Regions from separate parts of the Arthrobacter sp. PM3 genome, predicted to be linked through region 1. Evidence: riboswitches for the same ligand, from Rfam matches in the RefSeq annotation. Region 1 holds a riboswitch; each other region holds the start of a gene.

Region 1 (3,202 bases):
ACCGGGCGCGGCGCGATGGCCCGGAATCCTTTGCGCAGCCCGGCCCGCCGCGGCCGTTCACGGGAGACCGCGAGCCCGTCCGCGGACAGCAGGAGCTCCCCCGCTGCCGTGGCGGTCCGGACCCGGGCCGTTGGCACATGGCCCGGCACCCAGACGCCCGCACCGATGAGCATGTCCCGCGCCTCGGCCAGAACCCGGTCCGGCGGCCCGTCGATCAGGACCGCGGGGTCCGTGGCGGTGCCGGGCTGCAGGACCACGATCCGGTCCACCAGGTCTTTCCAGACCGCCACCCGGTGCTCCACGACCACCAGGGTGGCGCCGGTCTTGTCCAGGCACCGGCCGACGGCGTCGCGGACTTCCAGGACGCCGTCCGGGTCCAGGTTGGCGGTCGGCTCGTCGAGCAGGAGCAGCCCGGGGCGCATCGCGAGGATCCCGGCGAGCGCCAGGCGCTGCTTTTGTCCGCCGGACAGGGCCGACGTCGGGTGGTCCAGCGGCAGCCGGCCCAGCCCGACGTCCTCGAGCGCCTCGCGCACCCGCGGCCAGATCTCCGCGGCGGGGACGGCGAGGTTTTCTGCGCCGAACGCGACGTCGTCGCCGAGGCGGGACAGCACCACCTGGGTTTCCGGGTCCTGCTGCATGAGCCCGGCGCGGCCGCGCCGGGCTCGCGGCACGGCGCCGTCGATCAGCAGGCTTCCGGCCTCGTCGGAGTCCTCGGCGCCGGGAGCGTCACCGGCCGGTCCGGCGGCCCCGGCGGCGCTGTCGCCGAGCACCCCGGCCAGGGCGTGGAGAAGCGTCGACTTGCCGGCGCCGGAGGGGCCCAGCAGGAGCACGCGCTCCCCGGGGCGGATGTCCAGGTCCAGGCCGCTGACGGCAGGCCTGGACCGGCCGGCGTGCCGCCAGCCCCAGCCGCGAGCCGTGACGGCGGCCGGGCGGACGGCCGGTGTTGGTGTCATGATGCGTCTGCCGATTCCAGGGGCCGGCGTCAGGAGAAGACCGGCTCCGTGGCCGCCTTGCGGGAAGCGAAGGAGCCCAGCACGCCGGTCTTGGCCAGGCCGCGGGTGGCCAGCCAGGACAGTCCGCCGGCGATGACCGCACCGGAGATGGTGGTGAAGATGATGTAGGCGAGCTTGTCGCCGGCTTCGTAGGCGATGTTCCAGCCCCACGGCAGGAAGGAGTCGTTCAGGCCGCAGAAGAGGCCGGCACCGGCCCCGGCCAGCAGGGACACCGGCAGGTTGAACTTCTTGTACAGGAACGCCGCGAAGACCAGCTCCGCGCCGAGGCCCTGCAGGACACCGGAGATCAGCACCGTGGTGCCGTACTGCGAGCCCATGATCAGCTCACCCGTGGCCGCGACCGTTTCGCAGAAGAGGGCCGCGCCGGGTTTGCGGATGATGAGCATGCCCAGCACTGCCGGGATCATCCAGCCGCCGGCGTAGAGTCCGGTCAGCGGCGGGTAGACCGCGTTGACGGGGGTTGAAATGAGGTTGGCACCCTGGGACCACGCCCAGAAGATGACGCCGCCGGCCACGGCGATCAGTGCTGCCACCACGATGTCCACCACGCGCCAGTTGTAATGGTGCCGGGCCGATGAACGGCCGGTGGAGCCTTGCTGTGCTGAAATATCTGTCATGTCGTCCTCCTGAGGAACAGGAGGGGAGGGTGCTCCGGCCGGCCTCGGCTTCCGCCGCCCTCCGCGCACCCTGAGAACTCGACTCCCTTGCGCCGGTACTAACCGGATCAGGTTCGAGGGTCTGCGGCTGTCCGCACTCTCAGCGCCCACCCTTGGTATCCCCGGAAATGTTCCGGCGAGGCCCGACGGCGGCGCTCCCCTGTCGTGATTATCTTGCCCTTGTGGGCTGGCCCAGTTTACACCCGGATGGCCGGGTTTTCAGTGCCGGGCTGTCACAATCGGGCCCGCTCCCCGGCCAGGGCCGCCGGCCGGGAACACCCGCTTGGTAGAGTCGTCGTGTCGGCCACCCGGGACCGCCAGCGTGCGGCCCTGTCACCGGAAACCTGTCACCCACCGGAAAGCGGGACCACCTTGACGCACACACCGGCCACACCCGTTCCCTCCCCGGGCCGCAATGCGGAGCACAACGCTGACCACAATCCGGACGACGTACCTGAGTACGACCCCGACTCCAGCGAGCCCCAGCCGCACGGTTCCCTGGCGGCGCTGATCGGCCGCGTCCTGGCCGAAATGGATGCCCTCCAGTTCGCCGCTTTCAGCAAGGACGACGCCCTGGACCTCGGCCTGCTCCTGGTGGAGCTGGGCCGGCAACGCTCGCTGCCGATCGCCGTCGACATCACTAAGGGCGAGCAGGTCCTGTTCCACGCGGCGCTGGACGGTGCCACCCCGGACAACGAGCGCTGGATCAACGCCAAGAAGCGCACCGCCCAGCGGTACGAGGTCCCGTCCCTGCTTGTGGGCCTGCGCGCCCGCGCCGCCGGCGGCCGGATCGAGGACAACGGCTGGTTCGATCAGACGGAGTTCGCCGCCCACGGCGGAGCGTTCCCCATTTATGTGCGCGGCACGGGCGCCGTCGCCGTCGTGACTGTCTCCGGCCTGCCACAGAAGGCGGACCACGACCTCGTCGTCGAGGCCCTCCGGGCGGTCCTCACCCCGGGCCGCTAGGCCGGCGGAGGACCAGGCCTCGGAAGGACCCGCGCGCCGGGCCCGCGCGTAGTTCTCAGGGCCAGCCGGATCAAAGCGATTCCCACGGCGGCGAACCAGGCCCACATCAGGACGCCGTACGCCAGATAGACATCCGGAACCGCAAAACGCAGCGCCTCGGCAATCATTCCGGCCGTTCCCGCCGCCACCCCGAGCCAGCCGACCGTCCGGGGCAGCACGCCCCTGAGCATGGGCAGCGAGATCAGCAGGATGCCAAGCGCCGACAGGACGCCGGCGACGGCGGGCGTGTTGTTCTCGGCGATCACCGCCTCCGCGGCGGTGGCATAGGTCAGCCGGCCGTCTCCTGACCCGGCGGTGCCCGAGGCGGTGTACCGGTCGCTGAGGTAGACCAGGATCAGCGATCCGCGGGTCGTGACCGGAATGGCCAGGAACAGCGCCCACGGCAGCCCTCCAATCACAGCGGCCAGCAGGGCCAGGCTCTTGTTGACGGGGGCCAGGGCCACGAAGAGGGTCACGAACACCAGCACCGGAAGAATGTTGGACACGGTCCAGAGAAGCTGTTCAGCG
Region 2 (3,202 bases), 660 kb from region 1:
ACTGATCCATTTGGAGTTCCAAAGCGGACAGTTCTCAGGGGTATAACCCAAGTGTTGGCGTAAGCACCGAAGATCTAGAATACGCTAATTTCGCCTTCGGCCGCAAATGAGGCTGGTTCCGGCGGGTAGTCCGTGATAAGCACCACAATGTCCGGCTCAGTGGCCTTAAGCCCTGTGCCCTCTAACCTGTGGTGCCGCAACGACTGCCGGAACCGTGCCCCACCATCGTACCGGCTGCGGGGCGCCGGCCGGGTCAGGCGTGGAGCCTCGGCGCGTCGAAGAACTGCACTTCATAGCGCGAGGACTGCCGGAACGCCAAGGCCATGGCCTCCCGTTCGCCGGCGGAGGCCCGCCGGGCCGCCGCGTCAGTGAACGCGATGGCCTGCCGGGTCGCGGCGGCGAAGTCCTCGTCGGCGTAGGTCCGCAGCCAGTCGGCGTAGGGGTGCGCCTCCGGGGCGCCCCCGGCCAGGAACTCCGCGTGCAGGGTGGCGCCGACCTCGGCGTAGAGCCAGAAGCACGGCAGGGCCGCCGCCACGAGCACCCCGTAGCTGCCGGACACAGACGCGGCCAGCAAGTGGTCCACGTAGGACTTCGTGACCGGTCCCAGTGCGGCCTGTGCGGGGCGGGTGCTGAGCCAGGAACGGTGCAGCTCGGACTCCACTTCGAGGCACGTCTGCGCAGAGCGGGCCCAGAACAGCTGCTCGGCCTCGGTCGGAGCGATCGCGGCGGCTCGGGCCAGGACCCGGGCGTAGCCATTGAGGTAGATGGCGTCCTGGGCCAGGTAGTAGGCGAACTCGTGCTCGGGCAGCGTGCCCTCGGCGAGTCCGCGGATGAAGTCCAGGGCGTAGATGGCGTCGAGGTCGGCTGAGGCCCCGGCACGCAGGGCCGCGGCGAACTCGCCCTCAGCCGGTCCCATGCTTGCTGCGCGGCCCTGCACGTGGTGGAAGTGATGGACCGGACCGTTCCCTGTGCCGACGTCCAGGACCGTGGCTTCGCGGAGCGCGCCGAGCAGCCACGGCTTGACCTCCCGCAGCGACTGCTCCCAGTCCCCCGTCCTGGCTTGCACCGTCGCCATGGCCGAGGACAGGGAGCATCCGGTGCCGTGGCTGTTGGTCGTGGCGATCCGCTCCCCCGGCACCACCACGGTCTCCTGGCCCAGCAGGCCCCCGGTGTTGACCAGCGCGTCCGGGCAGCCCTCCCCGGCCGGTGCGGCGCCGTCGTTGTGGTCGCCGTCGTCCTTGGTGCTGCCGGCGAGGTGCCCGCCCTTCACCAGCACCGTGGTGCCGGTCAGCGCAGCCAGGCGTTTGCCCTGGGCCAGGGCCTCGGCCCAGTCCCCCGCGACCGGTTCCTTGAGCAGGATGGCGAGTTCGGCAAGGTTCGGCGTGATGAGGTCCGCCAGCGGCAGGAGTGACTGCAGGGCCGCCTCGGCCGATTCCTGCAGGAGGCGGTCACCGCTGGTGGCAACCATCACCGGATCCAGGACCACGACGGCGGGGCGCACCTTCTCCAGCCAGGTGCCCACGGCATCGATCACCGCGGCGTCGCCCAGCATGCCGATTTTGACCGCGTCGATGCCGATGTCATCGCTGATGGCGTCCAGCTGCGCGGTGAGGAACCCGGCCGGAGGTACATGCACGGCCCGCACGCCGCGCGTGTTCTGCGCCGTCAGGGCCGTGATGGCCGCCATGCCGTAGCCGCCGTGGGCCGCGATGCTCTTCAGGTCGGCCTGGATCCCGGCCCCGCCGGAAGGATCGGAGCCGGCGATGGCCAGCACGCGCGGAACGCGGACGGGCTCGGACGGCTGAAACCCTGGGCGAGGCCCGGACGACAGAGAATCAGCGGGCAAAAAACCGGACTGTTTCAAGGGTGAGGTCATGTCAGACATCCCTTCGCCGGTGCTAACCGGACAGGTTCAACGGGTCTGGATCTCAGCCGGCCGAATGCGCGGCACCCCGTGTCAGGGTTCCAGCCTAACCGCTGACCCGGGCCGGGCCAGTTAACGGCAGGACGGGCCCGGGCCGGAGCGGACGTATTGTTACGCCTGCTCCGGCCCGGGCCCGCCGGGTCAGTGCTGAGGTTTTACAGCTCCGATGCCGGGACGCCGACGCCGAGGATGATCGGCTCGCTGCCGGCCGGGACAACCGGCCGGGCCGCGGGCGCCTTCGCCTCGTGGACCGAGCCGGCCGCAGCATGCCCGGTTGCCTCGTGGTGCTCCACCGAGGTCTCGTTGGCTGCGCCCTGGGCGCGGCTGGCGCTCCGGTTGCGGCGGCCGCGGCGGGCACGCGGTGCCGTGGTTTCCGCAGCACGCGCTGCCGGCGCGGCCTCGTCCTGCTTGGCAGCCTCGGGTTCGTCCTGCTTGGCTGCCTCGGCCTCGCCCAGGTTGGCGAAGGCTTCGGTCAGCAGATCCAGGCTCAGCGCCGGGGCCGGGGTGTCGTCGGCGTGCTCAACAAATGGCAGCGCAACCTGCTCACCGCCGAAGGTCAGCACGGCGGCAGGCCGGGCGGGGGCTTCACCGGGAGCTTCGCCAGATGCTTCCCCGGCGGCGGCTTCAACCTCGGCGAGCTTCCTGACGGCGTCGACGGCGGCCTGGCGGGCCCCCGCTTCGCTGGCCGCGGCAGCTTCCCCGTCGTGCAGGTGGGCGGCGTGGGCCGCGGCGGCGACCTTCGCCAGCGCGGCGCGGGTGGCTTCGGCCTTGGCGTGGCTTTCGGCCTCGGTCGGCTCGGGGTGGGCGGCGGCCGGTGCGGACGGAGCGGACTCCGGGCCCTGGCCCCGGCCGCGGCGGCGGCTCTTGCGCTCGGTGCGGGCGGCAGGCTGGGCCTCGGTCCGCGGGACGTAGTGCTCCGCCGCGACCGTGTTGGCGCGCCGGTGCTCGACCGGTTCGTCGTGGGTGACGACGCCGCGTCCGGCGCAGGCTTCACACTGTTCGCCGAAGACTTCCAGCAGCCCGGTGCCCATCCGTTTGCGGGTCATCTGCACGAGGCCCAGCGAAGTCACCTCGGCCACCTGGTGCTTGGTCCGGTCCCGGCCCAGGCATTCCACCAGGCGGCGGAGCACGAGGTCGCGGTTGGATTCGAGCACCATGTCGATGAAGTCGATCACGATGATGCCGCCGATGTCGCGCAGGCGCAGCTGCCGGACGACTTCCTCGGCCGCTTCGAGGTTGTTCTTGGTGACAGTTTCCTCAAGGTTGCCGCCGGAGCCG
Region 3 (3,202 bases), 1.4 Mb from region 1:
GCAGGTAGACCTTGCCGCCGGAGGCCAGGAACTCGTTGCTCTTGGCCTGCATCCCGGCGGCCATTTCGGCCAGCGCTGCCTGTGAATCAGCGGATCCGTACTCGTTGCGGATGTCCTGGCTGATCCGCATGGAGCAGAACTTGGGCCCGCACATGGAGCAGAAGTGCGCCGTTTTCGCCGGTTCGGCGGGGAGCGTCTCATCGTGGAATGCCTCGGCCGTCACCGGGTCCAGGGACAGGGCGAACTGGTCCCGCCAGCGGAACTCGAACCGTGCCTTGGACAGGGCATCGTCGCGTTCGTGGGCTCCGGGGTGGCCCTTGGCGAGGTCGGCGGCGTGGGCCGCGATCTTGTAGGTGATCACGCCGGTCTTCACGTCGTCCTTGTTCGGCAGCCCCAGGTGTTCCTTGGGTGTGACATAGCAGAGCATGGCCGTGCCGTAGCGGGCGATCTCGGTGGCGCCGATCGCTGAGGTGATGTGGTCATAGCCCGGCGCGATGTCGGTCACCAGCGGACCCAGCGTGTAGAAGGGTGCTCCCTTGCAGAGTTCCTGCTGGCGCTCCACGTTTTCCCGGACGAGGTGGAACGGCACGTGCCCCGGACCTTCCACCATGACCTGCACGTCGAACTCCCAGGCCCGCTGCGTCAGCTCGGCCAGGGTGTCGAGTTCGGCGAACTGCGCGGCGTCGTTGGCGTCCGCCGTCGCGCCCGGCCGCAGCCCGTCCCCGAGCGAGAACGCGACGTCGTACTGAGCGAAAATCTCGCACAACTCATCGAAGTGGGTGTACAGGAAGTTCTCCCGGTGGTGCGCAAGGCACCAGCCGGCCATGATGGACCCGCCGCGGGACACGATGCCGGTGACCCGGTTGGCCGTCAGCGGCACATACCGCAGCAGCACCCCGGCGTGGATGGTCATGTAGTCCACGCCCTGTTCGCACTGCTCGATCACGGTGTCCCGGAAGATCTCCCAGGTCAGCGCGTTCGCCTCGCCGTTGACCTTCTCCAGGGCCTGATAGATCGGGACGGTGCCGATGGGGACGGGGGAGTTGCGGATGATCCATTCACGGGTCGTGTGGATGTCGTCCCCGGTGGAGAGGTCCATCACGGTGTCCGCACCCCACTGGGTGGCCCACTGGAGCTTGTCGACCTCCTCGGCGATGGAGCTGGTCACGGCGGAGTTGCCGATGTTCGCGTTGATCTTCACGAGGAACGCCTTGCCGATGATCATCGGCTCGGACTCGGGGTGGTTGATGTTGCTGGGGATGATGGCCCGGCCGGCCGCCACCTCGCTGCGGACCAATTCCACATCACAGTTCTCCCGCACCGCCACGAACCGCATTTCGGGCGTGATCACGCCCTGCCGGGCGTAGTGCATCTGGGTCACCGTCCTGCCTTCGACGGCGCGGCGGGGCACCGGCGGGGCGCCCTTCCACTCGGCCGAGGCGGCGCCGCGGCGGACGGCGGACCTGCCGTCGTCGAGCAGGTTCCGTTCCCGGCCACTGTACGGCTCCGTGTCACCGCGCCCGGCGATCCATTCGCTGCGGAAAGGCGCGAGGCCCACGACCGGGTCGCTGCCCGGCCCGGCCGTGCGGTAGACCCGGAACGGCGGGTTCTGTGCGCCGCCCGGCGAGGGCTCCAGGGCGATCTCGGTGACCGGGACGCGGATGCCGTGCTCCGGGTCCGTGTCGAAGGCCAGCGAATGGGACTTCAGCGACTGGGACTTCAGCGACTGGGTCGGGGCCGGCTGGGTCGTGGCCGGCTGGTCGGCTGCCTCCGTGCGGACGGGCTGGTTTTGGGCAGGGCTGTGCTGTGTTTCTGTGGTGCTCAAAGGATTACTCACTTCCTTCGCCGGCATTACCCGGACAGGTTCAACGGTCGCAGGCCGCGTCAGCCCGATCTCAGCCCCTGCAAGGGCACCCGTGTGGTCGTAGACGAAGCTATCACGCTGCGCCGCAGTCCCGCGGAGTGTGACGCGGACCGCGGATGGCCGCCCGGGGCTAGGCTTTAAACCATGACCGGCATCATCGAGTTCAGCGGCCCCGTCCTCACCGGCCCGGCCACCGTCCGCCACGGCCTCTGGTCCGTCGACGGGCTCCTGACGTTCCGCCGGCCCGCTGCCGCGCCGGACCACGTGCTCGACGGCTGGGTCATCCCCGGCCTCGTGGACGCCCACTGCCACATCGGCCTCGGACCGGACGGCGACGTGCCCGAGGACACTGTCGAGGCCCAGGCCGTGACGGACCGCGACGCCGGGACGCTGCTGGTCCGCGACGCCGGCGCCGTCCATGACACCCGGTGGCTCCAGCAGCGCACCGACCTGCCGCGGCTCATCCGCGCCGGCCGGCATATCGCCCGCACCCGGCGCTACCTGCGGGGATTTGCCGTCGAAGTGGAGCCTGAAGGACTGGTCGAGGCCGTGCGCAAGCAGGCCCTCGCAGGAGACGGCTGGGTCAAACTGGTAGGAGACTGGATCGACCGCGACGCCGGCGACCTCGCCGCCGGCTTTCCCGCCGGGACGGTCAGGGACGCCGTCCGGGCCGCGCACGATGAAGGGGTCCGTGTCACCGCGCACTGCTTCGCCGAGGACACCCTCGATGACATGCTCGACGCCGGGATCGACTGCATCGAGCACGGCACCGGGCTGCTGCCGCGTCACCTGCCGCGCTTCGTGGAGCAGGGCGTACCCATCGTCCCCACCCTGATCAACATCGCCACCTTCCCGGACATCGCCGCCAGGGCGGCGCCCAAGTTCCCGCGCTACGCCGCGCACATGCGCTCGCTGTGGGAACGGAGGGCCGAGCGGATCCTCGAAGCCCACGAGGCCGGGGTGGCCATCTACGCCGGCACGGACGCCGGCAGCGTGATCCGGCACGGACGGATCGCGGACGAGGTCCGGGCCCTGCACGCCGCGGGCCTGACGGCGGCCGCCGCGCTCGACGCCGCCAGCTGGTCGGCGCGGACCTGGCTCGGGGCGGACGGGATCGCCGAAGGGGCCAGCGCCGATGTCCTGGTCTGCGCCGAGGACCCGCGGCAGAACCTTGGCACCCTGGCGGAGCTGCAGCACGTGGTGCTGCGGGGGCTCCTCATCCGTTAGGAATAAATTGAAGCTTCAAGTAATTTAACTCTATGCAAGACCGCCGAAGTCCGGTGGCTGCAGAACCCAGGAGAGTTTCGATGACTGCAGAAGCCCAGGATCTCCTTCCTG
Region 4 (3,202 bases), 950 kb from region 1:
GTGATCGACACCGTCTCCGCGGACGTCTACCGGGCCGTCGCCCGGTACGTCGACGCCGGGACCCGGGAACTGATCGAACAGATCCAGTCCGCGGAAACATCCACGGCCGTGCTGCGGGACCGCCTCAAGGCGGCCCTGGCCGATGACCCGCGGCTGGCTTCCCGCCTGGCGTTGTGGGCCCGGCGCCTGCTGGGCGAAGCCCTGACCCAGGCCCAGCGGGTGGGCATCGAGCACGCGCTCCTCGGCGGCCTGTCCGGTCTCGACGACGACGCTGCCAAGGACATGGCCAGCGGTCTCGCGGCCGAACTCGCGGCGAACCACGCACGCCGGATGGCGGGGCTGGGACTGGCCGCGTAAGCCAGGCCGGCCTGCCCGGCGCGGCCCGCCCGGAGCGTTCTGGCCGACGCGCTCAGGCGTCCGCGGCGTCCAGTGCCGCCAGCAGCGCTCCCGCAGCGTGTGCCGGATCATCGGCGTCGGTGATGGCCCGGACCACGACGATCCGCCGGGCGCCGGCGTCGACCACCTGCTCCACGTTGCCGAGGTCGATCCCGCCGATCGCGAACCAGGGCACCACCCCGTCCACCGTGCCGGTTCCCTCCGCGTCCGCCTTTTCGATCGCCCGGGCGGCGTAGCGCACCAGGTCGAGGCCGACGGCGGCGCGTCCCGGCTTGGTGGGGGTGGCCCACACGGGCCCGACACAGAAGTAATCCAGGCCCTTGCGGCCGGGCGAGGCCGCGATGGCCGCGTCCACCTGCTCCGGGCTGTGCGTGGACAGCCCGATCACGGTGTCCTTGCCGAGGAAACCGCGGGCGGCACCGAGCGAAATGTCCTTCTGCCCGACATGGAACACCGGCGCCCCCGACAGGGACGCGATGTCCGCCCGGTCATTGACGGACCACAACCGGCCGTGGCGTTGCGCCGCGGCCTGCAGGACCTCCAGGAATTCCAGTTCCTCGGCCGCCTCGAGCGACTTGTCACGCAGCTGGATGATGTCCACCCCGCCGGCGAAAGCGGCGTCCACGAAGGCCTCGAAGTCGCCGCGGTCCCGGCGGGCGTCGGTGCACAGGTAGAGGCGGGCGGTGGTGTGGATGGCGTCCTGGGTCATGGGACCAGCCTAGTTCCTCTAAACTGGGCGCATACCGCGGGAGCCCGCAGCGGCAATGCCGCTGCAACGGCTGAGAGGGCGTCAGAGCCGACCGCTTGACCTGATCCGGCTAGTACCGGCGTAGGGAAGGAATTTTTTTATGGGTCCAGGAGCCAGCCGTGAAGCCGAGCCCGCAGATGACGCCGCTTCCCGGATTTATGACAGCAGACCCGATGCCGCCGGGGATTGCACCGCCGACGTCGCCGTGATCGGCGGCGGGGTGATCGGCCACGGCATCGCGTTCGAGGCCGGCCGCGCCGGCCGCTCCGTCGTGCTGATCGATGACGCACCCGGCAGCGGGGCCAGCTGGGCCGCGGCCGGGATGCTCGCGCCCGTCAGCGAACTGCATTACCAGGAGGAAGAACTCCTGGAACTGATGCTGGAGTCCTCCCGGCTGTGGCCCGGGTTCGCTGCCGGGATCGACGCCGGTGCCACCGCTCCGGAGTCCGCGGCCGGCACGGGGTACCAGAGGACGCCGACCCTCGCCGTCGGTGCCGACGCGGCGGACCGCCGCGCGCTCGCGGACCTCAGGGAGGTCCAGCGGGCCTGCGGCCTCACCGTCGACCCCCTGACCGTGCGCGAGGCCCGCAGCCGCGAACCGCTGCTGAGCCCCGGCATCTCGTGTGCCTTCGACATTCCGGCAGACCACCAGGTGGATCCCCGGCTGCTGATCGCCCGTCTCGCCGGCCTGCTGGGCACGGAGGGCCACGGCAGTCTGGTCCGGCGCCGCGCGGCCGGGCTGCTCTGGGACGGCGGCGCCGTCACGGGAGTCCGGCTGGCCGGCGGCGGTACCATCCGGGCCACGGAAACGATCGTGGCCAACGGGCTCGGCGCGCCCGGCCTGGAGGGCCTGCCCGACGGCCTGGCGCTGCCGCTGCGGCCGGTCTACGGCGACATCCTCCGGCTCCGGGTGCCCGCCCATCTGCGGCCGCTGGTGACCGCCACGGTGCGGGGGATGGTGCGCGGGGTGCCCGTGTACATCGTCCCGCGGCAGGACGGCACCGTGGTGATCGGCGCCACCCAGCGCGAGGACGGCCCGACCGATCCCCGGGCAGTGTCCGCCGGGGGCGTGTACCAGCTGCTCCGCGACGCCCAGCAACTGGTGCCCGCCGTGGCGGAGCTGGAGCTGCTGGAAGCCACGGCGCGGGCACGTCCGGGCACGCCGGACAACGCCCCGCTGCTGGGGCGGGTCGCGGTCCGCGGCCGTGGTGGCGGGGATATCCCCGGGCTCATCATCGCGACCGGCTTCTTCCGGCACGGCGTCCTGCTGACGCCGGCGGCCGCCGCCGTCTGCCGCGAGCTCATGGACGGGACAGCGGACCCGCGCTGGTCCGCGTTCCGCCCCGACCGTTTTTCCCGAATCCCGGATGCGTCCGGGGACAGCCCTAACAAGGAAGCAGCATGAACATCAGACTGAACGGAACGGAGCAGAGCGTCGCCGACGGCGCCTCCGTCAGCGCCCTTGTCAGCGAGCTCACCGGCCGGAGCATCGGCCCCGACGGCCGCGCCGCGGACGGCAGGAAGCTCGGCGTCGCCGTGGCCCGCAACGCCGAAGTCGTGCCGCGCAGCCAGTGGCACGCCACGGCGCTCGCCGAGGGCGACGACGTCGAACTCGTCACAGCAGTCCAGGGAGGATGAGCACCATGAACGAGACTGTTTTTGCCGGACCGACGGCTCTTGCCGGCACACCGGCCGGGTCCCCTGCGGCAACGGCCGCCGACCCGTTCGTGGTCGACGGCGTGACACTTGGCTCGCGCCTCATCATGGGCACCGGCGGCGCGCCGAGCCTGGACGGGCTGGGCGCGGCACTGCTGGCCTCCGGGACGGAACTGACCACGGTGGCGATGCGCCGCTATTCACCGGCGGAGACGGGCTCGCTGTTCCAGCTGCTGGTGGACCACAACATCCGGGTGCTGCCCAACACGGCCGGCTGCTTCACCGCCAAGGACGCCGTCCTCACCGCGGAGCTGGCCCGCGAAGCCTTGGAGACGGACTGGGTCAAGCTCGAAGTCATTGCCGACGAGCACACCCTGCTTCCGGACGCGGTGGAACTCGTGG

The links. A riboswitch is a leader RNA that binds a small molecule or an ion and turns the genes downstream of it on or off. The one in region 1 is predicted to bind thiamine pyrophosphate.
Region 2: it holds a riboswitch for thiamine pyrophosphate, as region 1 does, so the genes downstream of both, CFN17_RS07065 (bifunctional hydroxymethylpyrimidine kinase/phosphomethylpyrimidine kinase) here and CFN17_RS04095 (ECF transporter S component) in region 1, are expected to answer to the same signal.
Region 3: it holds a riboswitch for thiamine pyrophosphate, as region 1 does, so the genes downstream of both, thiC (phosphomethylpyrimidine synthase ThiC) here and CFN17_RS04095 (ECF transporter S component) in region 1, are expected to answer to the same signal.
Region 4: it holds a riboswitch for thiamine pyrophosphate, as region 1 does, so the genes downstream of both, thiO (glycine oxidase ThiO) here and CFN17_RS04095 (ECF transporter S component) in region 1, are expected to answer to the same signal.

The regions. Positions count from the first base shown of each region.
Region 1 is NZ_CP022314.1:866,973-870,174, forward strand. It holds gene CFN17_RS04090 (ABC transporter ATP-binding protein) at 1-953, opposite strand, end outside; gene CFN17_RS04095 (ECF transporter S component) at 983-1,630, opposite strand; TPP riboswitch at 1,697-1,841, opposite strand; gene CFN17_RS04100 (heme-degrading domain-containing protein) at 2,042-2,635, shown strand; gene CFN17_RS04105 (DUF4386 family protein) at 2,632-3,202, opposite strand, start outside.
Region 2 is NZ_CP022314.1:1,529,232-1,532,433, forward strand. It holds gene CFN17_RS07065 (bifunctional hydroxymethylpyrimidine kinase/phosphomethylpyrimidine kinase) at 254-1,876, opposite strand; TPP riboswitch at 1,868-1,965, opposite strand; gene CFN17_RS07070 (Rne/Rng family ribonuclease) at 2,080-3,202, opposite strand, start outside.
Region 3 is NZ_CP022314.1:3,844,533-3,847,734, reverse strand. It holds gene thiC (phosphomethylpyrimidine synthase ThiC) at 1-1,825, opposite strand, end outside; TPP riboswitch at 1,821-1,928, opposite strand; gene CFN17_RS17565 (amidohydrolase family protein) at 2,009-3,091, shown strand; gene CFN17_RS17560 (VOC family protein) at 3,172-3,202, shown strand, end outside.
Region 4 is NZ_CP022314.1:4,272,192-4,275,393, reverse strand. It holds gene CFN17_RS19410 (ferritin-like fold-containing protein) at 1-357, shown strand, start outside; gene thiE (thiamine phosphate synthase) at 410-1,105, opposite strand; TPP riboswitch at 1,132-1,250, shown strand; gene thiO (glycine oxidase ThiO) at 1,245-2,549, shown strand; gene thiS (sulfur carrier protein ThiS) at 2,546-2,782, shown strand; gene CFN17_RS19390 (thiazole synthase) at 2,788-3,202, shown strand, end outside.